3 regions of the Marinobacter sp. V032 genome follow, and region 2 is predicted to be linked to each of the others. Evidence: predicted binding sites of a transcription regulator. Region 2 holds the regulator's gene; each other region holds the start of a gene.
The links. The regulator LexA, encoded in region 2, represses DNA repair genes until DNA is damaged. The targets are predictions, from matches to a motif close to CTGTNTNNNNANACAG.

Region 1 (9,681 bases), 120 kb from region 2:
CATTGACCTTCACTCCGCCCTGACGGAAGAGTCGTTTAAAGCACCTGATACCTGATAAATCACAAGGTTCCTCGATGGACTCGAATGATCAGCCCCTGACACTGGATTCACTGGTTGAGGCGTACCAGCGACGAAGCAAGGGTGTCGACGAATGGATCGCAGCGGGGGCGGAAGGGTCTGACTGGTCCCGGATTATTGGCTGGCTTATGGGCCAGGGCCCTGAAGCGCTGGCGAGCCTGACATCGGATCTTCAGCATCAGTTGCGGGAGCACGGTGCTACCTTTGACCCCCAAAGGCAGCAAAACCGGACACTGGACATCATCCCATGGGTGATCGAAACGTCAGAGTGGGCTCAGGTAGAGGCCGGGCTTATCCAGCGCCGCAAGTTGCTGTCGGCAGTGCTGGACGATCTCTACGGCGATCAGTTGTTGCTCAAGGACGCGACGCTCCCGGCGGATCTGATTTACCGCAATGCCGAGTACCTGATCCCTTGTCATAACCTGTTACCTGAAGGCCGCGACTGGCTGATGTTGTTGGGGTGTGATCTGGGGCGCGATGAGAGTGGCCGCCTCACGGCTTATGGCGATTGCTCACAGGCGCCGGGTGGCATGGGCTACGTGCTGGAGAACAGGATAGCTCTGAACCAGGTATTGCCCGAGCTCAGCCAGCAGTTCCAGAAAAAGCAGCTATCGCAGTTTTTTCAGGAACTTCAGAAATCTCTTGTGCCGCACATCCCTTATAGCAGTGAGCCCTTGATCGGTTTGCTGACGCGCCATCACCGGGACGGCCAGTACTTTGAACATGCCTTTCTCGCGAATTATCTCAATCTCGCGCTGGTCCATGGTGAGGACCTGATGTTCAAGGATGGCCGAATGTGGCTGAAAACGCTCAGTGGGCTTCAGCCGTTGGACGCGCTGGTCCGGTATTTGCCGGACATGCTCAGCGATCCGCTGGAACTGGATTCGGGTATCACCGGCAGCCCCGGGTTACTTCAAAGCATTCGGCAGGACAACCTGCTGTGTTGCAATCCACCCGGGGCTGCACTGATCGACAGTGGTGCCTTGCTGCCTTACATGGAGCGGTTATGCCAGCGAGTGCTTGGTGAGTCGCTGAAACTGCCATCGGTGGACGCCTATTGGTGTGGAGACGACATTCAGCGACAGCAGGTGATGGCAGATCTTTCGGACATGATCATTCATGATCTTGAACAGCCCGGTCAGTGGCTGTCATTTGCCAATTCAAGTCGTCAGCAGCGGCAGGAGCTTTCGGCCCGTATAGATAGCGACCCGCAACGTTACCTGGCGCGCCAGGTACTGCCGTTAAGCACGGTGCCGGTATGGCGGAGTCGGGAACTGCAATCGCGCAGCGTGACTTTGCGCAGTTTTGTTTTGAAGCACGAGGAGGGCGATCGGCTGATGCCGGGCGGACTGGCCCGCTGTCACGAATATCCCCTGCAACTTCAGCTCGGGCTGAAAACAAGTTTTATGGCCAAGGATGTCTGGCTGAGTAGTGATGTGGGCGCGTCTATCAGTCTGTTGCATAGCGCATTGACCAGCGTGCGGTTATCCCGAAAAGCCGGTTTGCTGCCCAGTCGGGTAGCGGATCATCTGTTCTGGATGGGGCGTTACAGTGAGCGCCTGAATTTGGCATGTCGCGCGATGCGAGCGACTCTGCCTCTGGCCAGCACCGTCGAGAAAGAGGACGAGCTGGCCACCCTGACACCGTTGGTGGCCTTCGCGTGCAAAATAAACGGTGGTCGGTTCCACCCTACCAATTCTGCGGCTGAACTCACCGAACAACTGAGCAGCCTGTTTGTGCGCAACCGCAAGGACGGCCTGCTATCGGTGCTCCAGGCCTTGATCACCAACGCCCAATCCGTGCGGGAGTATTTCTCTGAAGATACCTGGTATGTGCTGGAGCGACTGCAAAACGCATTGAATCAATTCCCCACGCAAGGCTCGACCTCACGGATGGATCGGGCGCTGGATGAGATTATTCTTCTGCAATCCGCAATCTACGGTCTGAACAACGAGACCATGAGCCGCACACAGGCCCTGCGCTTCATGGATATTGGCAAACATATCGAGCGTGGCTTACAGACGACATCGCTGCTCACCAACGTCTTTGTGCAATCTACCAATCCGCCGGGCGTTCTCATGGAGGCGGTGCTGCGAATGGCGGACACGCTGATGACCTACCGTCGACGCTACCGTGCCGAGTTGCACCCGCTCGCGATTATTGATCTGTTGCTGCTTGACGAGAGCACGCCACGATCGGTGGGGTACCAGTGCCAGCGGCTGAAAAGACAGGTAAATCAATTGCCCGCCAGGGATTCAAAGCTACCGCGACTGAATGCAGAGCAGAGGCTGATGGTTGAACTGGTTACCTTGCTGCAATTGGTCGACCTCGAAGCCTTGATGAGCGAGAGCGGGGAGCCATCACCTCAGTTGGGGGAACTGCTGCATCATGTCCATATCATGCTGAACCAGTTGTCAGAGGCGATTACGCTGGCGTACTTCAATCACACCGATATTCCGCGGCCGATTTAGCGGTAAAGCAGGGCAGGGCCTGGTCATATGAAATATCAGATCACCCATAGAACGCAGTATCGCTATCAGCAGGATACGGCTAACTGCTACAACCTGGCCTGCATGCTGCCTCGGACAATGTCCTACCAGAAGGTGGAGTCGAGCAGGCTTCAGGTCAACCCGGCACCCTCCAGCCAGTATCAGCGCCGGGACTTTTTCGGCAATCAGCAGACCTTCTTCCATATCGGTGCGCTCCACAGCCAACTAGAGGTGACGGTAGTCAGCAAGGTTGAGGCCATGCGCCGTTATGTCGCGGGGCCATTGGAGTCGTCGATGCCCTGGGACGACCTGACCCGGCACCTGGCACAATCAACCTATGACGCCGCTCTCGATGCCCGCCTGTTTTCCCACGGCACGCGCATGACGCCCTGCGATCCTTTACTGGCAGAGTTTGCCCGCCAGGATTTCAAGCCCGGTGTACCGGTGCTTGAGGCAGCGCGACGACTCGCTCATCGCATATTTGAGGAGTTTACCTTCGAACCGGGCTTTACCACACTGGCAACACCGGTGCGTACCGTGCTTGAAACAAGACGCGGCGTTTGCCAGGACTTCGCGCAATTGGCGATCAGCGCCCTGCGCTCGCTCGGACTGCCGGTGCGTTACGTCAGCGGATATCTCGAAACCCTACCGCCGCCAGGGCAAGCGCGTCTTGTGGGAGCCGATGCGTCCCACGCCTGGTTCAGTGTATTTGATCCCGTGCTGGGTTGGATTGATTTTGATCCCACCAATGACATGATGCCGGATGAGCGCCATATCACAGTGGCTTTCGGTCGGGATTATGCCGATGTGGTGCCTCTAAAAGGCCTTATGAGCGGCGGCGGGGAGCATCAACTCAAAGTGGAAGTCGATGTTATGCCGCTGGGGCTGGATGGCGCCCCCCTTTCCTGAAGTCTCGCTGTTGCAAGATGTCAGCGCCTTTGATGCAATGTTGGACACAGAGATGAGAGGCGCAGCATGTCCTATTCCGATGACCGATTACTTGAAGCGGCTATAGCGCTGGGTGATACCTTGCGCAGTCAGCAATTGATGATCGCCACAGCCGAAAGCTGCACCGGCGGCTGGGTGGCCAAGGCTCTCACGGATCTGCCCGGAAGCTCGGACTACATAGGCTGCGGGATTGTCAGCTATTCCAACGAGGCCAAGCAGCAGTTGCTGGGCGTTAGCACTCAATCCCTGCGAGATCATGGCGCAGTCAGCGAACCGGTTGTACGTGAAATGGTCGCGGGTGCTCTGGCGGTGACCGGAGCGCAAGTGGCTGTGGCCATCAGCGGAGTGGCAGGTCCAGGGGGGGGAAGCGAGGACAAGCCGGTCGGAACCGTATGGTTTGCCTGGGGGCGAACACCCGCAGATACGCAGTGTGTATTTGAGCATTTCAACGGTGATCGGGACAGCGTGCGACGCCAGGCTGTGCTCTATGCCCTGGATGGCGTGCGTGCCTTTCTTTAGTCTGAACCGGAGCCGGCACGTTATTCAGACCATAAAAGTCCTGCCTGAAAAATCGACACTTGGCCCATCAGATCTGTTGTGTTTTAATACTGTTCAAATATACAGGGCATGACCAGTCGTCGGTCCGAAAAGATATCACCGCATTCCGGCAAATCAATACGAGGCTTTGGCAATAATGGAAGACAACCGCAAAAAAGCGTTGGGCGCAGCACTGAGCCAGATCGAACGCCAGTTTGGTAAAGGCGCCGTCATGAAAATGGGCGACCAGCCGCGGGAAGCCATGCCGGCTGTCTCCACCGGTTCACTCGGGCTGGATATTGCACTGGGTATTGGCGGCCTGCCTTACGGGCGGATCGTTGAAATCTACGGGCCAGAAAGCTCTGGTAAAACCACGCTCACGCTGCAGGTGATTGCCGAAGCTCAGAAAGCCGGTAAAACCTGTGCCTTCGTGGACGCCGAGCATGCGCTGGACCCGGTCTATGCTGAAAAGCTGGGTGTTGATGTTGACGAACTGCTGGTGTCTCAACCGGATACCGGCGAACAGGCGCTTGAAATTGCTGACATGCTGGTTCGCTCCAATGCGGTTGATGTCATCATCGTTGACTCGGTTGCAGCGTTGACGCCAAAGGCGGAAATTGAAGGCGAGATGGGCGACTCCCACGTTGGTCTGCAGGCACGTCTGATGTCACAGGCACTGCGTAAGCTGACCGGTAACGTCAAGCATGCTAATTGCCTGATGGTTTTCATTAACCAGATCCGTATGAAAATCGGCGTTATGTTCGGTTCGCCGGAAACCACCACCGGTGGTAACGCGTTGAAGTTCTATTCATCGGTGCGCCTTGATATTCGCCGCATCGGTGCAGTGAAAGAAGGCGACGAGGTCGTGGGCAATGAGACTCGCGTCAAAGTGGTTAAAAACAAGGTATCGCCGCCGTTCCGCCAAGCGGAGTTCCAGATCATGTACGGCAAGGGTATTTATCACATGGCCGAAGTGGTCGACCTGGGCGTCAAGGAAGGCTTTGTCGATAAGGCCGGCGCCTGGTACAGCTATAACGGCGACAAGATAGGGCAAGGCAAAGCCAATGCCTGCAAGTTCCTGGAAGAGCACATGGATATTGCCCAGGAAATCGAAACCAAGATTCGCGAAAAGGCGATGCCGAAGCCGGAAGCTAAAGATGCGAAGGAACCCGCAGCCGTTAGCGAAGAGGCGAATGGCGAGCTGATCTGACCGGTTACGGGTTCGGATTGAGAGACTTAGCGTAATAGCAGTGTGTAAAGCCGACATCGTCATGGTGTCGGCTTTTTTGTTTTGGCGCCGCCCGCGCTTTGAATGGCTGCCACAGGTACTAATTGCCAAAGTATTGGGTGGGCAGGCAATCCAGATCGCATCCGGCGAGTGGGTGGCGTTACACTGAGTGGGGCGGTAAACGAAAGTTGATGTCAGGCATGGAGGCAGCCAGTGGCTGAACAGCGAAAGAAATTACTGGTCGTGGCTCACGCGCCATCCCCCAATACGCGCACTCTCAGAGACGCCATTGCGCGTGGCGCGTCCAACAGCGAGATCGAAACTGTTGATGTCACTGTGCTCGCGCCGCTGGATGCAGGGCCGGACGATGTGCTTGCCTGCGATGCCATTATCCTGGGTACCACGGAAAATTTGGGCTACATGAGCGGGGCGCTGAAGGACTTTTTCGACCGCAGCTACTATCCGTGTCTCGAGAAAACCCAGGGCCTGCCCTTTGCCTTTTATATCCGTGCCGGCCATGACGGTACTGGCACGCAGCGGGCTATCGAGTCCATTACCACCGGATTGCGCTGGCGTTTGATGCACGAGCCCTTGCTCTGTCGTGGTGAATATCAGGAAAAATTCGAGACGCAGTGCGAGGAGTTGGGGCTATATCTGGCTGCCAGCCTCGATGCGGGCCTGATCTGACGAGAGGTGGGGTTTGCGGGCTTTTTCCTGATATGGGAAATTGTTATCCCGCCAGGCGGTTATAAAAACCCTCGATTCTGGAAAGCGCGTTGTCCACCGCACGCGAGTAACTGCTTCGGCTTTCGCAATAGCTGAACTGGATGCCTAGCCGATAACCTGTTTGATACGGATAACTGCTGACCACGCGAGCCGAAACCCGGGATTCGGAGATATATTTGCCGGCGAAGTCGAGCAGCAACCGACACCCGTTTTCGAGTGGGCGAGGGGACAGAACGGCGACGCCATAGCGATTGATGTCCAGGCACAAGACGTCAGCTTGTGATTTCTCTCGCCCGAGAAATCCTTTTTCTCTCAGCTGAACCTGCAAACACTGGGCTTCGTAACGCGTCTTTATTCTGCGGTCTCCAGAGCTTATTCCCATACACCGGTTTCCACTTCATTGTCATTGTTGTTTTCGAGCTGCCCGGAACACATTTGCGTGGCCCGGGTCTTCATTTTAGATGACCCGGGCTGGATAAAAAACGTTCAAGTCTGTGACTGTGACCCCGGTCTCAAATGGGGTGCAAGCATCGTTCGAGTTCAGGCTGACGTGTCCAGCAGCTTGCCACGCCTGTCTTCTGCTGCAACTGGCGTCGCACTGCGGTGGTGAAGCAGAGAGGGGCTGCGTCGGGAAGAACGCTTGCGGCGGTCTTCTCCCTTGAACTCGGCCTGCCGTTTTCGGCGATCAGGACGGAGTCTTCGGTCTGAGGACTGGCGTCTTGGCACTGGTGGTGCTTCCGGTGCCACCGGAATGCGTGGTCCGCCACTGGTTTTTTTCTGATCCAGTGTACTGAGGCTGTAAGGCGACGAGCGTGGAATATCCATGGTAATAAAACCCTCACGAATGATGGCCGGCCGCCGCCGGTTCATCATCAATTCACAAGTTATCGTTGCTGGTCTGCGTTCTTTTTATGGAGCTGATATTAACCAATAACGGCAGGGTTGAGCAAAACTTGAACACCGTTGCATTCTCGTGATCCATATCGGTATGGATTTGAGGGTGTGTCTAAACGAATGCGCGTGGACGAGCGGGGTTTCACAACGCTCGTTGCAGGTCTGACTTCTGTGGATGCCGCCGCCAATTGCAGAATAGAGAAGCCTTGGATGGCGACAGAGCAGCACACACCTTCTACAATGGCCCCTTATATTTTCTATGCTTTGTTATTCACTCTGAATTTTCCGATAACAGGACGGCGCCTTGAAGTCATTGCCACTGAATCAGCTTTACAAGAACTGCGTCATCAAGGATTTTCCTTTTAAATCGACCCGTCAGCTGGAGCCATTGGAAGAAATCGTTGGCCAGAACCGGGCCCAGGAAGCGGTAAGGTTCGCGCTTGCGATGCCTCATGGCGGTTACAACGTGTATGCAGTTGGTCGTGACGGGCTGGGTAAGCGCACCATGATGCTGCGCTATCTGGAACACCATGCCGACAGGGATACCGAAAGCTTTGACTGGTGCTACGTTGCAAATTTCGAAGATCCGCGCGTGCCCAGAGTGTTGCGTTTGCCGGCGGGTGAGGGGCAGACGTTAAAGCAGGACATGGAAAAGCTGATGACGCGCCTCACCAAGGTGATTCCGCAGACTTTCGAAGGCGACAATTTTTTGGAGCGCGCAGAGCAGCTCAAAACCGACTTCAGTAAAAAGCAGGATGACCAGCTAGAAAAGGTGGCGCTGCAGGCGAAGCGCAAAAAAGTCAGTTTGTCGGTGACCACTCCCGGCGGTTACCGGCTAGTGGCGATGAATGGGACCGAGCCGCATACCCAGGAAACCTTTGCCGAACTTACCGAAGCCCAGCGCGATAAGTTCGAAGATACGATCAACAAGCTCGAGAAAAAGCTGCGGGCAGCCTTGCGTGCTATCGCGGAGCTGGAGCAGGAATATACCGACAGTCAGCAGGCACTGAACGAGGAAACGCTTGAAGGCATTGCCGGTCATCAGTTGGAAGCCCTGATCGCTCGCTACAAAGGGTATGATGAGGTCGTGAGTTATCTGCAGGACGTGCGCAAGGATCTGTCCGATAATCTCGAAATTTTCCTCGAAGAGAGCGAAGAGCAGACAGCGATTGCCTATGCTTCGCTCGATCGTAAAATGCCGCGTCGCTACCAGATCAACTTGCTGGTCCATCACAAAGATCAGAGTGTTCCGGTCATCGTTGAGGATAATCCGACTTACCACAACATGTTCGGTTACGTTGAAAATGTCACCTTCAAAGGCACGGTGTTCACTGATTTCTCACTGATTCGCCCCGGTAGCCTGCACAAGGCCAATGGTGGCTATCTGCTGATGGATGCGAACAAGGTGCTGGAGCAGCCGTTCGTCTGGGATGGCCTGAAACGCGCGCTTCGGGCCCGCAGCCTGCACATCAATTCGCTCGAAAGAGAACTGACCCTGTCCGGCACAATATCGCTTGAGCCTCAGGAAATTCCGCTGAACGTCAAGATCGTGCTGTTCGGTGACCGTGAAACCTGGATGCTGCTGCAGGAGTACGATCCTGAGTTCTCGGAACTGTTCCGGATTACGGCGGATTTCGAGAACGAAATGCACCGCACGTCGGAAACCCAGCTTCAGTACGCGAAATTTATCGCCAGTGTGGTAGTGGACAAGAAGTTGTTGCATTGCGAGCGCAAAGCGGTGGCGCGGGTCATTGAGTACAGTTCGCGGATTGCCGAGCATCAGGATCGCCTGTCTCTGCATGCGGCTGATATAGCCAACCTGCTGCGTGAGTCTGATTACTGGGCGCGGCAGGCCGGCGCGCGGATGATTCAGGCCACTCACGTCGAGCAGGCGCTGGCCAGCGCCCGATATCGCAGTAGCCGTATCCGTGACCAGTACTTTGATTCGATTATCGACGGCTCCACGCTGGTGACGACCGAAGGCACCCGGGTCGGGCAGGTTAATGCACTATCCGTCCTGTCTGCCGGTGGATATGAGTTCGGGATGCCCAACCGGATTACAGCGACCTCCTATTACGGCGATGGCGATGTGATGGATATTGAGCGTGACGTCAAACTCGGCGGCAATATTCACTCCAAGGGCGTCATGATTCTGACGTCCTGGCTGTCATCCCGCTTTGCCACCACCGAGCCCATGCATTTGTCGGCCAGCCTGACGTTCGAACAGAACTACGGAGAGGTTGATGGTGACAGTGCATCACTTGCCGAGTTGTGCGCGCTGGTGTCGTCGTTGTCCGGTATTCCGGTAAGACAGGATCTGGCGATTACCGGCTCGGTAAACCAGTTTGGTGAAGTGCAGCCTGTTGGCGGGGTGAATGAGAAAATTGAAGGCTTTTTTGAAACCTGCAGAATAAAAGGTTTCACGGGTACGCAAGGCGTGATTCTGCCTGCGACTAACGTGCAGAACCTGATGCTGGACAGCGCAATTGTTGAAGCTGTGCGGGAAGGCAATTTTGCAGTCTACCCGGCCACAACCGCTGAAGAGGCGATCGCTCTGCTTCTGGATTATCCCGCTGGCAAGGCCAACGCGAAGGGACGGTACACGGTTCGAAGCGTATTCGGCGCGATCCAGAAGCGGCTTGATACCATCCGTGATAGTGATCGTCATGAAGGTGAAGCCGAAAAGCGTACACCTGCGGAAGAAACCAAGCATTAAGCTTTGTGGGGCGATGGTGTCGGGATTGAACGGAATGTCAGGTTGAACCGGTCGCCGATGACCTT
Region 2 (9,681 bases):
ATACGCAGTTTCTCCGCGGCCCGGGCCACCACACCGCCAGCTTCATCCAGAGCCTGCTGGATCAGTTGCTTCTCCAGATTTCCGAGATAATCTTTCAGATCGATACCATTGACCGGCAGCAACGCCGGCGCATCCAGCCCTATCAGCCCCGGTACTCCGGGCATGCCAACATCGTCTACCGGCCGGTTTTCGTCGAAATCATCCACATAACGGAATTTCTTGGGCAGCTCCTGAACACCGATAACACCGTAGGGATGCATGATAGCCAGTCGCTCGACAAGGTTAGCCAGCTCCCGCACATTACCGGGCCAGTCATGACGGCAAAGACTCATGATGGCGGCAGAGTTCAATCGCAGTGATCCACGCTTTTCCTTCTCCATCCGAGCGACCAACTCATGTACGAGAAGCGGAATATCTTCGACCCGCTCCCGCAAAGCAGGCATTTCGATGGGGAATACATTCAGGCGGTAGTAGAGATCTTCCCGGAACTCTCCTCCCTGGATCATGTCCTCCAGGTTCTTGTGTGTCGCCGCAATGACCCGCACATCAGCGTTAACAGTGCGATTGCTGCCCACCCGCTCGAAGGTCTTTTCCTGCAACACCCGCAGAATCTTGACCTGCATGCTAAGCGGCATATCGCCAATCTCGTCAAGAAACAGCGTGCCCCCTTCAGCCAACTCAAAGCGCCCTACACGAGCCGTAATCGCGCCAGTGAAGGCACCTTTCTCATGCCCGAAAAGCTCACTCTCCAGCAGTTCGCCGGGAATGGCGCCACAATTGACCGGCACGAACGGTTTGTCCCGGCGGGGCGAATGATAGTGAAGGTTGCGAGCGACCACTTCCTTGCCTGTGCCGGACTCCCCAGTGATCAACACACTCACCTCTTTATCCGCGACCTGGCTCATCAACTGCCGCACCTGCTGCACGCTTCGACTCGTGCCCACCAGGCTTCTGAACAACTGCAAAGCCCGCTGCTGGCCACGTTCCTGCGATCGAGCATACTGATCGCGGAAAACCTGAGCACGGTAGAGGGAATCAACAAACTTGGTGTAATTCAGAGGCCAGTCCATGCGCGCGATCACATGGCCCGAAATGCCAGCATCCAGATCGGATAAATCGGGGTCTCCGATCATCAACACGGGTATTCCCTGATCCAGCGCGACGAGCTTCTCAAGCGCAGGCACTACATCAGGATCGCTGCCATTAAGAATAACGGCGGCCACATCGTTCAGTTCGGTCATTTTATCCAGAGCGGCATGATCGACTTCCCAGACCTGTTCTCCCAGGAAGTCCAGAATCGTGGTCAGATCACGACATCTGTTCTGATCTTCGGCGAGCACCAGTATCTTGTTGTTATTGGCGGACATGCAGTAACTATCTCCGGAGGCTTGGCAGAGCGTTGGGCGTAGAGCGCGTTGTCTGTTTTATGACGCGTATTTAAGACGCAGAATTAACAAGAGTCAATTTTATGACGCAGAAAAAGAAACTCTTCAGGTGATCCCGGGCATCCAGCGACGCGCCCTAGCGCGGTTTTCGGTGGCTGACATCGGCGTAAGCATTGACCGCACTGCGACTGCGGCCCACTTCTTTCAGTCCGTCGGCAGCCGTCTGGCGCGCGACACCGGCACCCTGGGCCACCTCTTCCGCGATTCGCCGCAAGTCCAGCAACCGCTCTGTCAGCAAATCAGCACTGACATCTCCGGCACGGACCTCCGCCACGGCAGCATCGACACAAGGCTGCACCGATTCGGTAATCACATTCAACCCGTCCCAATCTTCGATTGATAACGCATGACGGTAGTCATCAATTAACCTATCCAGCGCCTCGATAGCAGAACTCACGTTTTGCACCCCCAGGAATCATTGCCCGAAAAAAAGCCCGACAGGTAAACCTGACGGGCCTCGAACCTTATGTCAATCCACTTACCGTGATGCCAGACAAACATCCGGGGGATTGCATACCTCTAGCGACGTGCCGAGCGACGTACTGCAGAAGCCGTAAACTCATTCCCACGGAAGCCGGGGTTGAAATCGTAAGGCTCCTGACCATCATCGAGACCATCGATATAGTAGCGTTCCTGCTTCAGATCGTATGTCAGCTCAATGGTGGTCCAGAACGTGGGTACGGTGTAGTAGCTGATGTTATGGCCCTCTGATACCCGCCAGAGATTGCCGTCATCGTCGTATTCATCGGATGCCAGGATCGCCCAGCTGTCCTCGTCGATATAGAACACCCGTCGACTGAAGATGTGGTTCAGACCGGTGCGTAGATTGGCCTCTATTACCCACACTCGATGCAGTTCGTAGCGGGTCAGTGACTGGTTGATATGGCGAGCCTGGATAATATCGTCAGCGGTTGCGGACGGCTCATGCAGCTTGTATGCGTTATAAGGCACATACATTTCGCGCTTACCCAGCAGTTTCCAGTCGTACTGGTTAGGGGCGCCGTTATACATGTCTTTCTGGTCTACCGAGCGCAACGAGGAGCTGTTGGGTAAATCAGTGCCATAGGCCAGATTCGGTGAGCGACGCAGACGACGCTCACCTGCCTGATAACGCCATGCAAGACGCGGAGAGCGGACCTGGTCAAGGGTTTCGTGAACCAGGTTGAGTGTGCCCGCCAGGCTGGACGGCGACATGATCCGGGTCTTCAGGTAGAAGATCTTGTTATCAATATCCTTCAGCTTCACGCCCGGCTCTGCGTAAGCAAAGAAGTAGTCGTACTCGGTCAAAACCGGCACGAATGAGCCATCTGTAGTCGGCGTTGCGAATGCGGACCGGAATGACACCTCATTGCCGCGGTAACGCAGGATGTGGTTCCAGATCACTTCCACACCGTTCTCGGGTATGGGGAACGGGCTGGTTGCAATGGCGTCTTTCACACCGTTGCCATTTTCAAGCAGCGTTGCAGTCCGTGCATTGTCCTTGGAGCTTTGATAGATCCGCTCAGGGTATGCTGCCGTGCGGCGGGTCTTGTACACCGGCAAAACATATTCCGGCGCATACTGCTTGATCATCTGGATCTGACCGGCTGTCAGATTATCTTTATACTCATCCACGTTCTGGCTGTTGATGACAAACAGCGGCTTGTCATCAGGGAACGGATCAGTCTCGATCTCACCTTCCTGATAGCTTGGCGGAGGCGTCGATAGCCCGCCGGTCCAGGCCGGAATAGTCCCTGCTTCATTGCCAGCACGCACAGCGCCAACAGGTGTCAGATCGGTATCCAGACGAGCGGCCTGCCCTTCGGAAACTTTTGCCTGTGCGCCGGCGTGCCACATCAGTGGCAGCAGCGTGATCGCAACTAATAAACGGTTACGCATGATGAGATGTCCTCTAAACGGCATTGACGTCACAAGAGCAAAAGCACTGTCGGTAAATAATCCGAATACACAGCGCTGGCGTCCGGAGAGTTGCCGGAAAATTTCGTTGTCAGGACGCTTATTTGCCTGATTAGTATGCGAATGACAAGTTATTAATTGTAGGAAGTTGTTAAAGTCCAGAGAGTTAAGGCTTTTACAGGTCCCCGTTTTCCGCAGCAGCCATCACTCATCTACGACTATGTTCGCCGCGAAACCCGGAAACCAATCTGATAGAATAGGCAACAGTTCAACGATGAGGAAAAGCACCGCATGGCATCAGACTGGCCGTCCTTTGCAAAGCAGAAAATTTATCTCGCCTCATCCTTATTGCGCCTTTCCACCGGGCAAACCGATGCGCCAAGCCGGGAGTCGGTTATTCAGGGCGCAGTAGCGCTGCTCGGAGAAGCCAGAAAGTCGCTGCTGGGGCTCATTGCCGACGTTTATCAAGTGCGCAACGCCCAGCCACAAACACTGGACGAGCTTGAAGCTCTGCTCGACAACAACTGTGCAGAGCTGGATGAGCTGCGCCGGCTCGCAGGAGATCACACCTCCTGGTGGCAGCATATTGAGCAACTGGCCTCACGCCAGCAGCGGCCAACAAAGACGTCGCATAAAGCAGCCGCCCAGGACAACCTGATTGCGGTATCAGCAGACACCGGCCCTGACCGGAGCCTGGACGCACTGCAGGCATCAGCCCAAGCGCTGAAACTCTATATAGAGAGTATTGTGGAACGCCACGCCGAGTGGTGAAGACGCAGTCAAATCATTTTTTCAGGAGGCCGCGAGCCTTCGGGGACAAAGCATTATTATGTCAACTTCAATTCTTGAAATTGTCGAACTGCCAGACGGTGACTTCGCGTTACGTCGATCCGATGATGAAGATGCGCCACTGGTTCGGATTTCATTTTCCCAGGAAGCGCGGGACATGATGGAAAAGAAGGATCTGTCTGTAGCGAAAGCCATGATGACCGCCGGTATTGAGGCAGTTGGGAACATCGCACAAGACATCGATCTGGAGGAAGAAGACGAGATGGATATCGCCCCTGCTGCCAGCTCGCGCACCCTGCACTAAACTCGCGAACCGGCTGACGCCAGTGCAGCTTTAATCAGCCGGAATACTGACCTGACCCAGAAGCAGGCCTTTAATCAGTCGATTTCTAAAATCTGAAAAAGAAAAAGGCAACTCAAAACATCTACACCATCAGGCAACAGATCACTTTTCGCCGTGCCTGTTGCCGAAACGCCTTCAATCAAGCAATCGTTAGCGCTGACGCAACACCACACCGTGGCTGTTACCCACCGCAGAAGCGGATTGCAGCTTACTGAAAGCAGGTGCGCCCAGCGCGCCTGCCGTCCACATCACCACCGCATGACATGTTCCGGCCGCCAGCGCACGCTCGGCGATCGTGAGTGCATCATGCTGATCACTTGAGCGCAAGACCAGCAGCTCGCCCGCCACAATCCCATGCATCTGCTGCCACTTGTGCATCAACGCCTGTGGGGGATCGATCCAGGCCAGCCAGCGTCGTTCCTGATTCAGCTGAGTCAGCATGGGCAACAACAGCTGCATGTTTTCCACCTGACCTGCGGGCATGATGATTTCTGTCACATTACCCTGCGCCGACTCATCTGGCAGCGCGCTGGCATTCTGGGCAACAGGCTCCTGAAACCGACGACTTTCATTCAGCGCTATGGGGCTTTCTACACGGCGCGCAACACGCCGTTCAGTTGCCTCGACGTGAATATTTGCCAGCGCCAAAGCCGGATGAGATAAATTCTGGTGAAAGCTGAGCTGCTCCATGAGACACCTCCGAATCTTGTAAAGTCACTGGCCTGCGGCTCAGTGCATGTCCGAACGTCGAATAACGCCTACGCCCAACCCTTCTATGAACAACTCCTCTTCAGCCAGATCGACTTCGATTGGCTCAAACTCGTCGTTCTCGGGGAGCAGATAGACTTTCGCGCCGTCACGCTTGTACCGTTTGACGGTCACGTTCTCACCAACGCGAGCCACGACCACCTGACCGTTACGGACTTCCTGAGTGCGGTGGACCGCCAACAGGTCGCCGTCCAGTATGCCAATATCTTTCATGCTCATACCGCGAACACGAAGCAGGTAATCCGCTGACGGAGAGAAAAAGGCGGGCTGAAGTGCGCAGTAATCGTCGATATGTTCCTGGGCGAGAATCGGGCTGCCCGCTGCAACCTGACCCACGATCGGAAGCCCCAGGTCTTCTTCTGCTTCAGGCAGACGAATCCCCCGGCTGGCGCCAGGCACCATCTCGATAGCCCCTTTGCGAGCCAGCGCACGAAGATGCTCTTCCGCCGCATTAGCAGACTTGAAGCCCAACTCACGCGCGATTTCTGCACGTGTCGGCGGATAGCCTGTGTCATCCAGAGACTTCCGGATAACCTCGAGAACCTGTTCTTGTCTTGCTGTCAGCTTCATGCCGATTTACCTGTCTTTTTATACAGTAAAACCGACTATATACAGTATTTCATCCAGTGTAAAGCCTGCAGCATCCGGATATTTCTGACAGCAGAAACGGTTACCTGATCTCGAATTTTTCCAGCTTTTCACCCTCCACTGAGCCAACTTCCACATTCTCTACTTTCGCTTGTGCGGGACCTTTGTGGAGCCACATCACCAAACCCTCCACGCCACTCTCGTCGCCGCTCGCAATCACCTTGACCCTGCCATCCGCAAGATTCTTCACATAGCCCGTGATGCCCCGGCTTTCAGCTTCGGTTTTTACCGCAGCACGAAAACCCACACCTTGCACTTTGCCTGATATATAAGCCCTGATCGTTTGTTCTGCCATTGCACCATCCTCCATAATTCTTAAAATGTCCGGGCAGGCACGCCCCTTTATAAGGTTATGTGTTACACCTTACCGTCCTAAATGTCTGCTGAAAAAGATGTCATTTCCACCCGGCAGGCTCCTTATGAAATCACTGTGTATTGTTAAGACAGGTACAACCTACCCTGAAATCCGCGACCTCCACGGCGACTTTGACGATTGGTTCATCAGCGCATTGTCACGACCGGATCTCGATGTCTGCGTTGTGGATGTTACTGCCGGTCATCCGCTGCCCGAATCGCCCGATGGCGTTGTAGTGACGGGATCGCCGGCCATGGTATCGGACCGCGCCGAGTGGAGTGAACAAACAGCTGCCTGGCTCAAGGCGCAGGTCAAAATGGAAACCCCCGTACTCGGTGTTTGCTATGGACACCAGCTATTGGCACACGCCCTCGGCGGCAGAGTGGACTACCACCCCGGTGGAAGGGAAATCGGCACACTGAAGGTGCGCAAGACAGACGCCTGTCAGAATGACCGCCTGCTACGCGACCTGCCGGACACGTTTAGCGCCAATCTGACGCATATGCAATCCGTTCTGGCATTGCCCGATGGGGCAGAACTACTTGCGTATTCGGACCATGAGCCACACCAGGCCTTTCGTTACGGTGATTGCGCATGGGGCCTGCAGTTTCACCCTGAATTCAGCGCCCGCATCATGACCGCTTATATTCAGCGCCTCACCGACATCCTGAACAATGAAAATGTCGATTCAGCCCAGTTACTTGCCGAGGTGGACGCCACCCCGGACGCACACTCATTGCTGGGGCGTTTTTCGATGCTCGTCGCCACGCAGTAGGGGTATCGGGTCGTACCAACGGGATGATCACGCAGAGGCTACCAGCGGTATTTTCCCCAGTTTTCGGGATTCGCCCAGTGCTTTGGATTATTCCAGTCACGGGCCCGGTTATAAGTCTCGATATCGTAGGTGTAGAGCGCGGACTGATCATCAAACGAGGCATAGCGCTCAAAACCAAGGGCAAGCATGTCATTGAATGACCAGTCTTCACTATCCGCAACACAGACCGCCACCTTCAGGGCGCCAGCATTGCGTAGCCAGCCGATAAACTGCCGCGCCTGTTCACGATCAACGGTATCCATCACCTCAGTGACCAAAGCCAGTTCCGCCACCACAAGCTGTTCTGATGGCGCTTCAGCAATACGATTGGTGAGATCAACCAGCTCCGCGTCCGTATGCCCACACCAGGCCTGCCCTACTTTCTGCGCTGTCTGGCCAGCGACAATTAATCTTTCAGGCTGATTGTCAGCCAGCAATTGTTCCAGTGTCGTCAGTAGCATGTTGGGTCCTTGCGGGCTTGTCGGAGGTTAAAATGATCTTAATGGTCGGCCATCCATCCATAAAGTCTTTTGCAGCTCAAACCACTTCATCCTGCATAATGGGTCAGGTTAAACCCGCTTCACGGGAGACGTAGCGTTTGCCGTGATACAGTGGCAACAGAGAATCCGATTTATTTTCAAGGAGCTGCTATGGCGTCTGAAAGCGCATGCCGAATGCCCAGTATTAAAAATACCCACACCGGTGACGAGCGACGGGTGGGCGTTGAAATCGAAATTTCGGGGCTGTCATACGAGCGACTGGTTGCGCTATGCGCTGAGCTGCTGGGCGGAGAGGCTAAACTTACGTCCCGCTACGTCAGCAAACTCGACACGTCACTAGGTGAGTTTGTTATTGAGCTCGACTCCGATCCGATCAAGGAGCTGGACCTGCAGGATCCCAGCCTGCCCGACGCCATCCGCGAGCTGGGTGGCCATGCAATGGAAGTGATCGATGCCGCCGCCGAGCGCATCGTACCGCTGGAAATCATTGGGCCTCCGCTGCCCATGTCTGCTCTAGAAACCATGGAAGACCTGTGCAATCGTCTTCGCGAAGCCGGTGCGCTGGGAAGCCGTGAGGCGCTGATATACGCCTTCGGCCTGCAACTGAACCCTGAGTTGCCGAATCTTGAGCCCGCCACACTGGTCAGTTATTTCCGCGCTTTTGCCCTGTTGTATGAGTGGCTGAAGGCCCGCCATCAGCTTGATATCAGCCGCAAGTTCACGCCCTATATCGAGCCCTGGGCCACTGAGTATGTGGACCTCATCATGAAGGAAGATTACGCGCCCGATCAGCAACAGTTGATGGAGGACTACCTGAAGTACAATCCTACCCGCAACCGCGCTCTGGACCTGCTGCCGCTGTTTGCGCACCTTGATGAAGAGCTGCTGCGCCGGCATGTTGACGACCCTCGCGTGAAGTCGCGCCCCACTCTGCACTATCGCCTTCCGGATTGTGATATCGACAACCCTGAATGGCACTTCTCGACGGTCTGGAATGATTGGGTCAAAGTCGAGGAACTGGCAGCAGATGCGCCAAAACTGCATGAACTTATGGCGCTGTACCGTGAAAGCCGGACATTCTCGTTAAAGAACCTCACTACTAGCTGGAAGGAACGCTGCGACACATGGCTGCAGACAAACCTGGTCTGACGATTGGCGTCAGCGGGCCGGCTCGCCAGCGCCTGTCACATCGACTCATGCGGCTGGCGCTCCGGTTCTATGGCGCAGAAACCATTTTCATCCGCCCCGGCTCCAAGGTAAACGTCGCCATGCTTGACGGGGTGGTCTTTGCCGGTGGTACCCACGTCCACCCCGAGCGCTACGGCCAGAAGCCTCAGGTAAAGGCCCGCTATGATCGTGTACGGGACAACACTGACTGGCGTTTGCTAAGCGAAGCCCAGGCCCTCAATCTGCCGGTTCTGGGTATCTGTCGTGGCGCTCAGCTGATTAATATCTTCCGTGGCGGGTCATTGTGTCAGGACGTCACGCCGTTGCGGGTCAATACCCGGCATCGGCCTCTTTTGTTGCCACTGCAACGGGTCAGGCTGGTTCTACCCAGCCGGCTGGGGCGGATCATGAAGCACCCTTCGATTGGTGCCAACCGCATCCACAGCCAGGCCATCAAACAGCTGGGTAAAGACTTGCGCGTGGTGGCGGTGGATAACGACCTGTTTGTGCAGGCCATCGAAAATGAAGGCGGGCAATGGCAGCTCGGGGTGCAGTGGCATCCGGAATATCTGCTGTACCACCCACTGCACCGACGCTTGTTTGAGCGCTTTGTTGATGCCGTGAGGGAGCACAAACTGATGCGACTTGGCCACAGCGAAGGCCCGGTGCTATGACCGGGATGCACCGGTAAAAGAGGAGGTGACCTCCTCTGAACCGCGTTAGATTGCCATCAGGTATTTGGTTAACACGGCCTTCAGGCGTTTGAGTGTATCCGCATCCTGATCGGCTTCTGCAAGGTAAGTTTCAGCGTAGTCTCGCAACTCTTCCCGGGTGCGAATCCCGGAGGGGTCCTGCCCTGTCAATTCAAGCAGGACCTGCCGTTCGCGCTGAGTGAGGCGTACCTGCTGTTCATGTACCAGCATGAAACTTACTCCGTCCTGATCCATCTTATGCCA
Region 3 (9,681 bases), on a different contig from region 2:
CCGGCCATCCGAAGTGGTCACATCAACCATTTCATCAAAGCCGTCGGAACCGACCTCAAGCCCCCTCAACGCCTTCTGCATCGATTCCTGGAACGTGCGGCCGATCGCCATCACCTCACCGACAGATTTCATCTGCGTTGTCAGCCGGGCATCCGCCTGCGGGAATTTTTCGAAGGTGAAACGGGGGATTTTGGTGACAACGTAATCGATACTCGGCTCGAAGGAGGCCGGAGTGACGCCGCCGGTAATATCGTTCTGCAGCTCATCCAGGGTGTACCCGATGGCCAGCTTGGCAGCGATTTTGGCGATCGGGAAACCGGTCGCTTTGGATGCCAGCGCTGAAGAGCGCGATACCCGCGGATTCATTTCGATTACAACCATGCGGCCGTTGTCCGGATGTATACCGAACTGGACGTTGGAACCGCCTGTTTCAACACCAATTTCACGCAAGACCGCCAGGGAGGCGTTCCGCATGATCTGGTATTCCTTGTCCGTCAACGTCTGGGCCGGCGCAACCGTGATGGAATCGCCGGTGTGCACGCCCATGGCGTCAAAGTTTTCAATAGCGCACACGATAATGCAGTTGTCCTTGGCATCACGGACAACTTCCATCTCGTATTCTTTCCAGCCGATCAGCGACTCGTCGATCAACAGCTCTTTGGTGGGCGACAGATCCAGTCCGCGGGTACAGATTTCCTCAAACTCTTCGCGGTTGTATGCAATACCACCGCCGGAGCCACCCATCGTGAAAGAGGGACGGATAATGCAGGGGAAACCGATATCCTCAAGGACCTGGAAGGCCTCATCCATCGAGTGCGCCATGGAGGCACGAGGTGTATCCAGGCCAATGGCCTTCATTGCCGAGTCAAAGCGTTCCCGGTCTTCCGCCTTATCGATAGCGTCGGCGTCGGCGCCAATCATTTCCACACCGAACTCAGCGAGAACGCCGTGCTTTTCCAGATCCAGCGCGCAGTTCAACGCGGTCTGACCACCCATTGTCGGCAGCAGTGCATCGGGACGCTCTTTCTCAATTATTTTGGCGACCGTTTTCCAGGTAATCGGCTCAATATAAGTGGCATCCGCCATCGCCGGATCGGTCATGATGGTCGCCGGATTGGAGTTCACCAGAATAACCCGGAACCCTTCCTCACGCAGCGCCTTGCAGGCCTGAGCCCCCGAGTAATCGAACTCACACGCCTGGCCAATCACAATCGGGCCCGCGCCGAGGATCAGGACGCTTTTGATATCTAAACGTTTTGGCATTTCGTCGTAAACCTGTCAGCAGCTTGTTTCAGTCGTCAGCAGTCGCCACGCAAACCGTGGCCCATCGGGAATCCCGAAACTCAGGATTTTCCTGAGGCTGCCCTCTGGTCCATCAATCGGATAAAACCATCAAACAATGGCGCGACATCATGGGGTCCCGGGCTCGCTTCAGGATGACCCTGAAAACTGAAAGCCGGTCGATCTGTGCGGCGAATACCTTGCAAGGTACCGTCGAACAGAGACTTGTGAGTTATTTCGAGCGTATCGGGGAGGCTGTCACCATCAACTGCAAAGCCGTGGTTCTGACTGGTGATCATGACCGTGCCATCGTCCAGATTTTGTACCGGATGATTCGCACCGTGATGACCGTGCCCCATTTTCAGAGTCTTGGCGCCGCTGGCCAGCGCGAGCAGCTGATGACCCAGACAGATACCAAACACCGGCATATCGGTTTCAAGGATTTCCGAAATCGCCTTAATCGCGTAGTCGCATGGCTCCGGATCACCCGGACCATTGGAGAGAAACACCCCGTCAGGCGACATCGCCAGCACTTCGGACGCCGGCGTTTGCGCTGGCACGACAGTGACATCACAGCCACGGGAGGCCAGCATGCGCAGAATATTGAACTTGATACCGTAATCGTAAGCGACAACCTTGTACTTGGGCTGACTCAGCTCACCGTAGCCGTTATCGAGCGTCCAGTCCGTCTGGCTCCAGCGGTAGCTCGTTTTGCTACCCACTTCTATGGCCAGATCCATACCCTTGAGCCCCGGAAAAGCGCGAGCAAGCTCCAGCGCTTTTTCTTCGGTTGCATCCGGGCCGGCGACGATTGCGCCGTTCTGGGAACCTTTCTCTCTCAAAATGCGCGTCAGGCGTCGTGTATCAATACCGGCAATGCCGATCACATTGCTATCACGCAGGTAAGCTTCAAGGGATTGGGTTTTGCGCCAGTTACTGGCCATCAAAGGCAGGTCGCGAATAATCAGGCCTGCAGCCTGAATGCGGTCTGACTCAACATCTTCTTCATTCACACCGGTATTACCGATGTGAGGGTAAGTCAGCGTCACCATCTGACGAGCATAGGAGGGATCTGTCAGAATCTCCTGATACCCTGTCATGGCGGTATTAAAGACGACCTCGCCGCTGGTCTCTCCGTCGGCGCCGATGGCGACCCCTCTAAACAGGCTACCGTCTGCGAGCGCTAGGATTGCTGGTGAAGTCAATGCCGTTTCCTCTTCGTACCGTCGTGGCGTAGCGTTAGCGCCTCTGGAAGCACTAACCGGGAACACAGCCTGACAAATTCAAGTCGCAAAAAAGCGAGAGGGAGTCCAGAACTCCGTCCCGCTTTCGATCTCGACAGCTTTGTCGGCTGCGCGTGGTGCAGTTAAACCGCCTTATTGTAAGAAATATGGCGGACTGTGTCCACGACAAAAGCAGCGAGCAGGCATCAGAGCCACGACCAGACAAGGTGCGATTCACTGGATAAGGCAGCTAACCTTCTGTGAATCCGCACCTCAGGCAAATCACTGTCGCCATACCGGCCGGGCACGACAGTTTTGCCTATGCTTGTCAGGACTTGAGGCCAAGCACATCCTGCATGTCGTAAAGCCCGGAAGGCTTGTCAGCCAACCATTGCGCCGCGCGGGCTGCGCCTTGGGCAAACGTCATTCGGCTGCTGGCCTTATGAGTGATCTCGATACGCTCGCCCATACTGGCGAACAGCACCGTATGATCACCAACAACGTCGCCGGCACGCACAGTCTCAAACCCGATTTCCCGGGTTGAGCGCTCACCGGTGAAACCCTCCCGACCGTAGACCGCGCATTCTTTAAGGTCACGCCCCAGCGCTTCGGCAACCACCTCACCCATCCGCAATGCTGTTCCGGACGGCGCATCCTTCTTATGACGATGATGGGTTTCGATAATTTCAACATCATAGTCGTCACCCAGCACCTGAGCCGCCGTGCGAAGCAGGTTCAGCGCTACGTTGACCCCGACACTCATGTTGGGAGCCAGCACGATCGGCACGCTTTCGGCCAATGCCGCAATCTGGGCCTTATCTTCGTCCGCCAGCCCGGTCGTGCCGATAATGAGTTGCTTGCCGTGCCGCTGACAGAATGCTGCATTTTCAAGCGTGAGCGACGGAAAGGTGAAATCAATCAGCAGATCAAAGTCGTCGACGACATCTCCAAGCTGTGCAGCCATAGCAACACCCAGCTTGCCAACACCCGCAACCTCACCGGCATCAGCGCCGATCAACGAGCTTTCAGGATGCACAATCGCTGCCCCCAATGTCAGCCCCTCGGCGGAATCCACAGCCTCGATCAACACCTTCCCCATACGCCCGGCTGCGCCGGTTATCGCTACACGCGTCATGCGACCTTCCTAGAATTTCATTTCATCGAAAAAACTTTTCACGCCCTCAAACCATGAGGTTTTACGAGGCCCGTGATTGGTTCCATTCTTTCCGTCTAGCGTCTGCTGCAGCTCTTCCAGCAATTCCTTCTGACGCTTGGTCAACTTCACCGGGGTCTCAACAATCACCCGGCACAACAGATCGCCTGCCGGACCACCACGGACAGGGGCAACACCCTTGTTGCGCAGCCGGAACAACTTGCCAGTCTGGGTTTCCGCCGGAATCTTGAGCTTGACGCGACCATCAAGGGTTGGCACTTCAAGCTCTCCGCCCAATGAGGCATCAATGATGCTAATGGGTACTTCACAATATAGATTGCGACCATCGCGAGAAAAGATGGAATGCTCTTTCACGGCAACCTGCACATACAAATCGCCGGATGGCCCGCCATCGATACCCATCTCACCCTCACCGGAAAGACGAATACGATCACCAGTATCAACACCTGGCGGCACTTTGACCGACAGTGTTTTGGCCTGCTCAACCCGACCGTTACCGTGACACTTCTTACAAGGATTCTTGATTACCTTGCCAGCACCGCGACAGGTCGGGCATGCCTGCTGAACGGCAAAGAACCCCTGCTGCATACGGACCTGACCGACACCACCACAGGTGCCACAAGTTTCAGCCTGACTGCCTTTTTCGGCGCCCGAACCATCACAAAGGTCGCACTCGATATGACCCGGCACCTTGATCTGAACAGTCGTGCCTTTTACAGCTTCTTCCAGATCAAGCTCTAGCGTATAGCGAAGGTCGGCCCCGCGATTACTGCGACCGCCACGACCGCCGCCGAAGATGTCACCAAATACATCGCCGAAGATATCAGAGAAACTTCCGCCGCCACCGCCGCCGAAGCCACCCGCACCGCCCTGACCATCGACACCCGCATGGCCGAACTGGTCATAAGCACCACGCTTACTGGCATCCGCCAACACTTCATAGGCCTCGCTGGCCTCCTTGAACTTGTTCTCAGCGTCCTTGTCGTCCGGATTACGATCCGGATGATATTTCATGGCAAGCTTGCGGTACGCGCGCTTTATTTCTTTCTCGTCTGCATCCCGGGATACACCGAGAATCTCGTAATAGTCGCGTTTGGACATGTTCTGACACCCATATTCGACCCATCCGTTACGGACAGACCTGTGACTTCATCGCTAGACACATCAGAACCGCACTGAGGCGGCCCTGCTGCAAATTCGTTCACCTACAAACGCGCAAAACGCGGGCAGCCTCAGCCACCCGCGTTTTACGGTACTCACGAAAACATCGCGATTACCGCTTGTCTTCGTCTTTCACTTCTTCGAACTCGGCATCAACGGCATCGTCACCGCTCTGTGCGCTTTCAGATTGCCCTTCAGCCTGAGCACCTTGCTCGGCCTGATCAGCATGCATCTTCTGCGCGAGCTCAGAAGAGACTTCGGTCAGCTTCTGGGTCTTGGCTTCGATATCGTCTTTGTCCTGACCTTTCAGCGCTTCTTCAAGATCGCTGATTGCCGCTTCGATAGACGTTTTCTCTTCTTCGGTCACCTTGTCGCCAGCTTCGGAAAGCGTCTTGCGAACAGCGTGGACCATACCGTCACCCTGGTTACGGGTCTGAACCAGCTCTTCGAACTTGCGATCTTCCTCAGCGTTAGCTTCGGCATCCTGCACCATCTTCTCGATTTCATCGTCATTCAGACCAGACGATGCCTTGATCACGATGGACTGCTCTTTACCTGTTGCCTTGTCCTTCGCGGACACGTTCAGGATACCGTTGGCATCAATATCGAAGGTGACTTCGATTTGTGGCATGCCACGTGGCGCCGGCGGAATATCAGCCAGATCGAAACGGCCCAGCGACTTATTCTGGGTCGCCTGCTTGCGCTCACCCTGAACAACATGGATGGTCACTGCAGTCTGGTTGTCATCAGCTGTCGAGAACGTCTGCGACTTCTTGGTCGGGATCGTGGTGTTCTTATCGATCAGCGGAGTCGCAACGCCACCCATGGTTTCGATACCCAACGTCAATGGCGTCACGTCCAACAGCAGAACGTCTTTCACATCACCAGACAGTACCGCGGCCTGAATAGCAGCACCCATGGCAACCGCTTCATCCGGGTTAACATCCCGACGAGATTCCTTGCCGAAGAAGTCTTTTACCTTTTCCTGAACCAGTGGCATACGGGTCTGACCACCGACCAGAATCACTTCGTCGATTTCACTGCTATCGCAACCGGAGTCTTTCATCGCGACACGGCAAGGCTCGAGGCTGCGCTGAACCAGATCTTCAACCAGCGACTCAAGTTTGGCGCGCGTCAGCTTGACGTTCATGTGCTTGGGACCGCTGGCATCTGCCGTGATATAAGGCAGGTTAACGTCGGTCTGCTGACTGCTGGAAAGCTCGATTTTGGCCTTCTCGCCCGCTTCTTTCAGACGCTGCATGGCCAGTGAGTCGCCGCGCAGATCGATACCACTGTCTTTCTTGAACTGGTCAGCAAGGAATTCGATGACTTTCATGTCAAAGTCTTCACCGCCCAGGAATGTGTCGCCATTAGTAGCCAACACTTCAAACTGGTGCTCACCGTCAACGTCTGCGATTTCGATGATCGAGATATCGAAAGTACCGCCACCCAGGTCATAAACCGCAACCTTGCGATCGCCGCTCTTCTTGTCGAGGCCATATGCCAGCGCAGCCGCAGTTGGCTCGTTGATAATGCGCTTGACTTCAAGGCCTGCGATCTTGCCGGCATCTTTGGTTGCCTGACGCTGACTGTCGTTAAAGTAAGCCGGGACAGTGATAACCGCTTCGGTTACTTTCTCGCCAAGGTAGTCTTCAGCGGTCTTCTTCATCTTCTTCAGAATTTCCGCAGACACCTGTGGCGGCGCCATCTTCTTGCCTTTTACTTCAACCCATGCGTCGCCGTTATCAGCGCCAACGATCTTGTAAGGCACCATTTTGATGTCTTTCTGCACGACAGCGTCTTCAAACCGACGACCGATCAGGCGCTTGATGGCATACAGGGTATTGTTCGGGTTGGTCACCGCCTGACGCTTGGCAGACTGACCTACCAGAATTTCGCCTTCGTCGGTATAGGCCACGATGGATGGCGTGGTGCGATCGCCTTCAGCACTCTCAATAACCTTGACCTTGTCGCCATCCATAATGGCGACACAAGAGTTTGTGGTTCCCAGGTCGATACCAATAATTTTGCTCATTGATTCACTCCAGTTCTGTATTAGCTTTTCAGCTGATCAATTCTTAAATCGGGCCGGCTTGTTGACCGTTTAAAGCCTATATTGGCTCACATCGGATTTTTTCAAGCCTGCTCGTCAATTTTTGCGCCACCTTCGGGTTTGGCGATCATGACCATGGCAGGGCGCACCAGCCGGTCATTCAGCGTGTAGCCTTTCTGAATACAGGCAACAACGCTATTGGGCTCGGCATCAGGCGCAGGAACCATCGACATGGCTTCGTGCAGCTGCGGGTCAAATGGTTCGCCGACGGGATTCAACTGCTTCACATTGAATTTGCCGAGGCTGGACAGGAACAGCCCGAGGGTCATTTCGGCACCTTCACGAAACGAAGCAACAACGGCATCGCCGGAAGCAGCCTCGGTGCTTTCGACCGCCTTCTCCAGACTGTCAGCAACAGGCAGAAGCTCTTTTACGAACTTCTCCAGTGCAAACTTGCGAGCCTTCTCAACATCCAGTTCCGAGCGACGGCGAACATTCTGCATCTCGGCCTGTACGCGCAACACCTGCTCTTTCTGCTCGGCCAGTTGCTGTTCAAGGGCTTCAACTTCGCTTCCCTCCTGGTCGCTCTTTTCGCCACTGACACCACCCTCAATAACAACGTCGTCATCATCCAGTGCTGTCATCGGCTCAAACTCTTCGCGAGGGTCTCTCAACTCTTCCTCACCATTGTCCTTGCGGGTTTCATCTGCGCTCATCGGTCGCTCCTGATTTCAAATCATCTCTACGGCGGAAAACCGCCTTTGCCAAACAACGTGTCTGGGATATGGGGTCGCATGACGGTGTTTCAACTGCCACCCGAGTATTACTTGCAACCTGTTTTTTTACTGTATATATTCACAGTTACTGTATATTCAAACAGCCAAGAGACGCTGCAAAACGTAGCGAGCGAAGACCAGGCAAAGCGGACATTCGCGAATAAGCGCAGTTTACGTATCGTAAATGAGCATTTCGAACGGATTTCCAACGCCGCATGGCCGAGCGCAGTGGTTTTGCAGCACCCTCGATACATCTTGCGACAGGTAAGCCGGAGCGCCTTATGCTGAACCAACTCATCGTCTCCAACTACGCCATAGCGGAACGCGTTGAACTTCAGTTCCGCCAGGGCATGACAACCCTCACTGGCGAGACAGGCGCGGGCAAATCCATTGTGCTCGACGCCCTCAGCCTTGTGCTGGGCGGGCGCGCTGACGCCGGAGCCGTCAGGCACGGCGCAAAACGCGCCGACATTACCGCGAGCTTTGACGTCAGCCGTATTCCCGAGGCAACCAGTTGGCTTGAAGCCCATGACCTGGACGATGACAGCGAATGCATACTTCGCAGGGTTATCAGCAAAGACGGCCGCTCCCGCGCTTACATTAACGGCCAGCCCTGCCCCCTCGCCGATCTTCGTGAGCTGGGCGGACAGCTGATGGACATTCACAGCCAGCATCAACATCAATCACTGCTACATAAAGAAACCCATCGCAAACTACTTGATGAATTCGCCGACGCCCAGATACTGGCCGAGGAAACCCGACAGGCATGGAAACGGTGGCACCAAACCCAGTTGCGCCTGACAGAACTTCAGAGCAACCACGACGAAAACGAAGCACGACTGCAACTGTTGCGCTATCAGGTTGAGGAGCTTGACAGGCTTGCTCTGACTGACGACGAAATCAGCACACTTGAGCAGGAACAAGCTCACCTGAGCCATGCTGAAGCCGTAATGCAAAGCTGCCATAAGGCGTCACTGCTGTGCAGCGAAGATGAGCCCAGTGCAGCTGCACTCGTGCGCCAAGCCGTACAAATGATCGAGCAGCTTCCGGTTGAGGTGCCACAACTCAACGACACCTTACAAATGCTCACTGATGCCCAGATTCAACTCGATGAAGCCGGTAATAATTTGCGGCATTTCGTCGACGACTACGATGCGGACCCCGCGAAGCTCGAACAGGTAGAGGAACGTCTGAGCCTGATCTACGACCTCGCTCGCAAGCATCGAGTTAATCCGCAGGAATTGACGGCGCTTCACAATCAACTTGCGAAGGAGCTGGAAGCACTCGACGGCGGCGAAGGCAGTCTGGAGAAACTTGAAGCGGATGCGGAACAACTCTCGCTACTCTGGCAGGAGAAAGCGGACGCCCTGACAACCAGACGCGAAGCGGCTGCTACCCAGCTGGACTCCAGAATTGCTGAGGAGCTGGTGCGTCTGAGCATGCCGTCCGTGCAATTTGTCACACGACTGGCCCGCCATGAAAAGTCTGGCCCGTCACCGCTTGGCAACGAGGACATTGAATTTCTGATCAGCGCAAACCCCGGACAACCTGCAAGACCTCTCAGCAAGGTCGCGTCCGGTGGCGAGCTTTCGCGGATCAGTCTTGCGATACAAGTGGTCGTCGCCCAGACGTCCACTATCCCCACCCTGATTTTTGACGAGGTGGATGTGGGCATTGGTGGCGGCACAGCAGAGGTAGTAGGCCGCCTGTTACGGCAACTTGGCGATAACGGCCAGGTGATCTGCGTCACCCACCTTGCACAGGTCGCGGCGCAGGCGCATCAGCACTTGTTTGTCAGTAAATTCAGTGAAAAAGATGCGACTTTCTCGCGCATCGAAACACTAACCGAAGACGGCAGAGTGCGGGAAGTGGCGAGAATGCTGGGCGGTGTCGACATGACAGATCAGACCCTCGCCCATGCTCAGGAAATGTTTCAGAAAGGCCAGGCAACCCACCACTAAGTGAACCAGATTTGATTCCCCTACGCTCAAACCCCGGGCGTTTTTGGAGGCA

Region 1: recA (recombinase RecA) is a predicted target of LexA. The motif match lies at 4,124-4,139, and genes of this name have one in related genera.
Region 3: recN (DNA repair protein RecN) is a predicted target of LexA. The motif match lies at 7,757-7,772, and genes of this name have one in related genera.

The regions. Positions count from the first base shown of each region.
Region 1 covers NZ_JBQXYE010000004.1:201,171-210,851, reverse strand. Annotated here, with positions in the region: gene ACUN9X_RS16810 (alpha-E domain-containing protein) at 1-55, shown strand, start outside; gene ACUN9X_RS16805 (circularly permuted type 2 ATP-grasp protein) at 75-2,549, shown strand; gene ACUN9X_RS16800 (transglutaminase family protein) at 2,577-3,476, shown strand; gene ACUN9X_RS16795 (CinA family protein) at 3,543-4,034, shown strand; gene recA (recombinase RecA) at 4,210-5,262, shown strand; gene ACUN9X_RS16785 (flavodoxin family protein) at 5,494-5,967, shown strand; gene ACUN9X_RS16780 (PilZ domain-containing protein) at 6,011-6,388, opposite strand; gene ACUN9X_RS16775 (hypothetical protein) at 6,547-6,831, opposite strand; gene ACUN9X_RS16770 (Lon protease family protein) at 7,205-9,616, shown strand; gene ACUN9X_RS16765 (alpha-ketoglutarate-dependent dioxygenase AlkB family protein) at 9,613-9,681, opposite strand, start outside.
Region 2 covers NZ_JBQXYE010000004.1:85,968-95,648, forward strand. Annotated here, with positions in the region: gene ACUN9X_RS16260 (sigma-54 dependent transcriptional regulator) at 1-1,367, opposite strand, end outside; gene ACUN9X_RS16265 (hypothetical protein) at 1,522-1,842, opposite strand; gene ACUN9X_RS16270 (DUF1329 domain-containing protein) at 1,965-3,323, opposite strand; gene ACUN9X_RS16275 (DUF6586 family protein) at 3,633-4,112, shown strand; gene ACUN9X_RS16280 (hypothetical protein) at 4,171-4,434, shown strand; gene ACUN9X_RS16285 (cell division inhibitor SulA) at 4,624-5,163, opposite strand; gene lexA (transcriptional repressor LexA) at 5,203-5,811, opposite strand; gene yccX (acylphosphatase) at 5,912-6,184, opposite strand; gene ACUN9X_RS16300 (glutamine amidotransferase) at 6,309-7,019, shown strand; gene ACUN9X_RS16305 (DUF6231 family protein) at 7,058-7,519, opposite strand; gene ACUN9X_RS16310 (amidoligase family protein) at 7,709-8,707, shown strand; gene ACUN9X_RS16315 (gamma-glutamyl-gamma-aminobutyrate hydrolase family protein) at 8,683-9,399, shown strand; gene ACUN9X_RS16320 (hypothetical protein) at 9,445-9,648, opposite strand.
Region 3 covers NZ_JBQXYE010000006.1:44,704-54,384, forward strand. Annotated here, with positions in the region: gene carB (carbamoyl-phosphate synthase large subunit) at 1-1,263, opposite strand, end outside; gene carA (glutamine-hydrolyzing carbamoyl-phosphate synthase small subunit) at 1,344-2,486, opposite strand; gene dapB (4-hydroxy-tetrahydrodipicolinate reductase) at 2,833-3,639, opposite strand; gene dnaJ (molecular chaperone DnaJ) at 3,649-4,779, opposite strand; gene dnaK (molecular chaperone DnaK) at 4,952-6,874, opposite strand; gene grpE (nucleotide exchange factor GrpE) at 6,976-7,608, opposite strand; gene recN (DNA repair protein RecN) at 7,950-9,629, shown strand.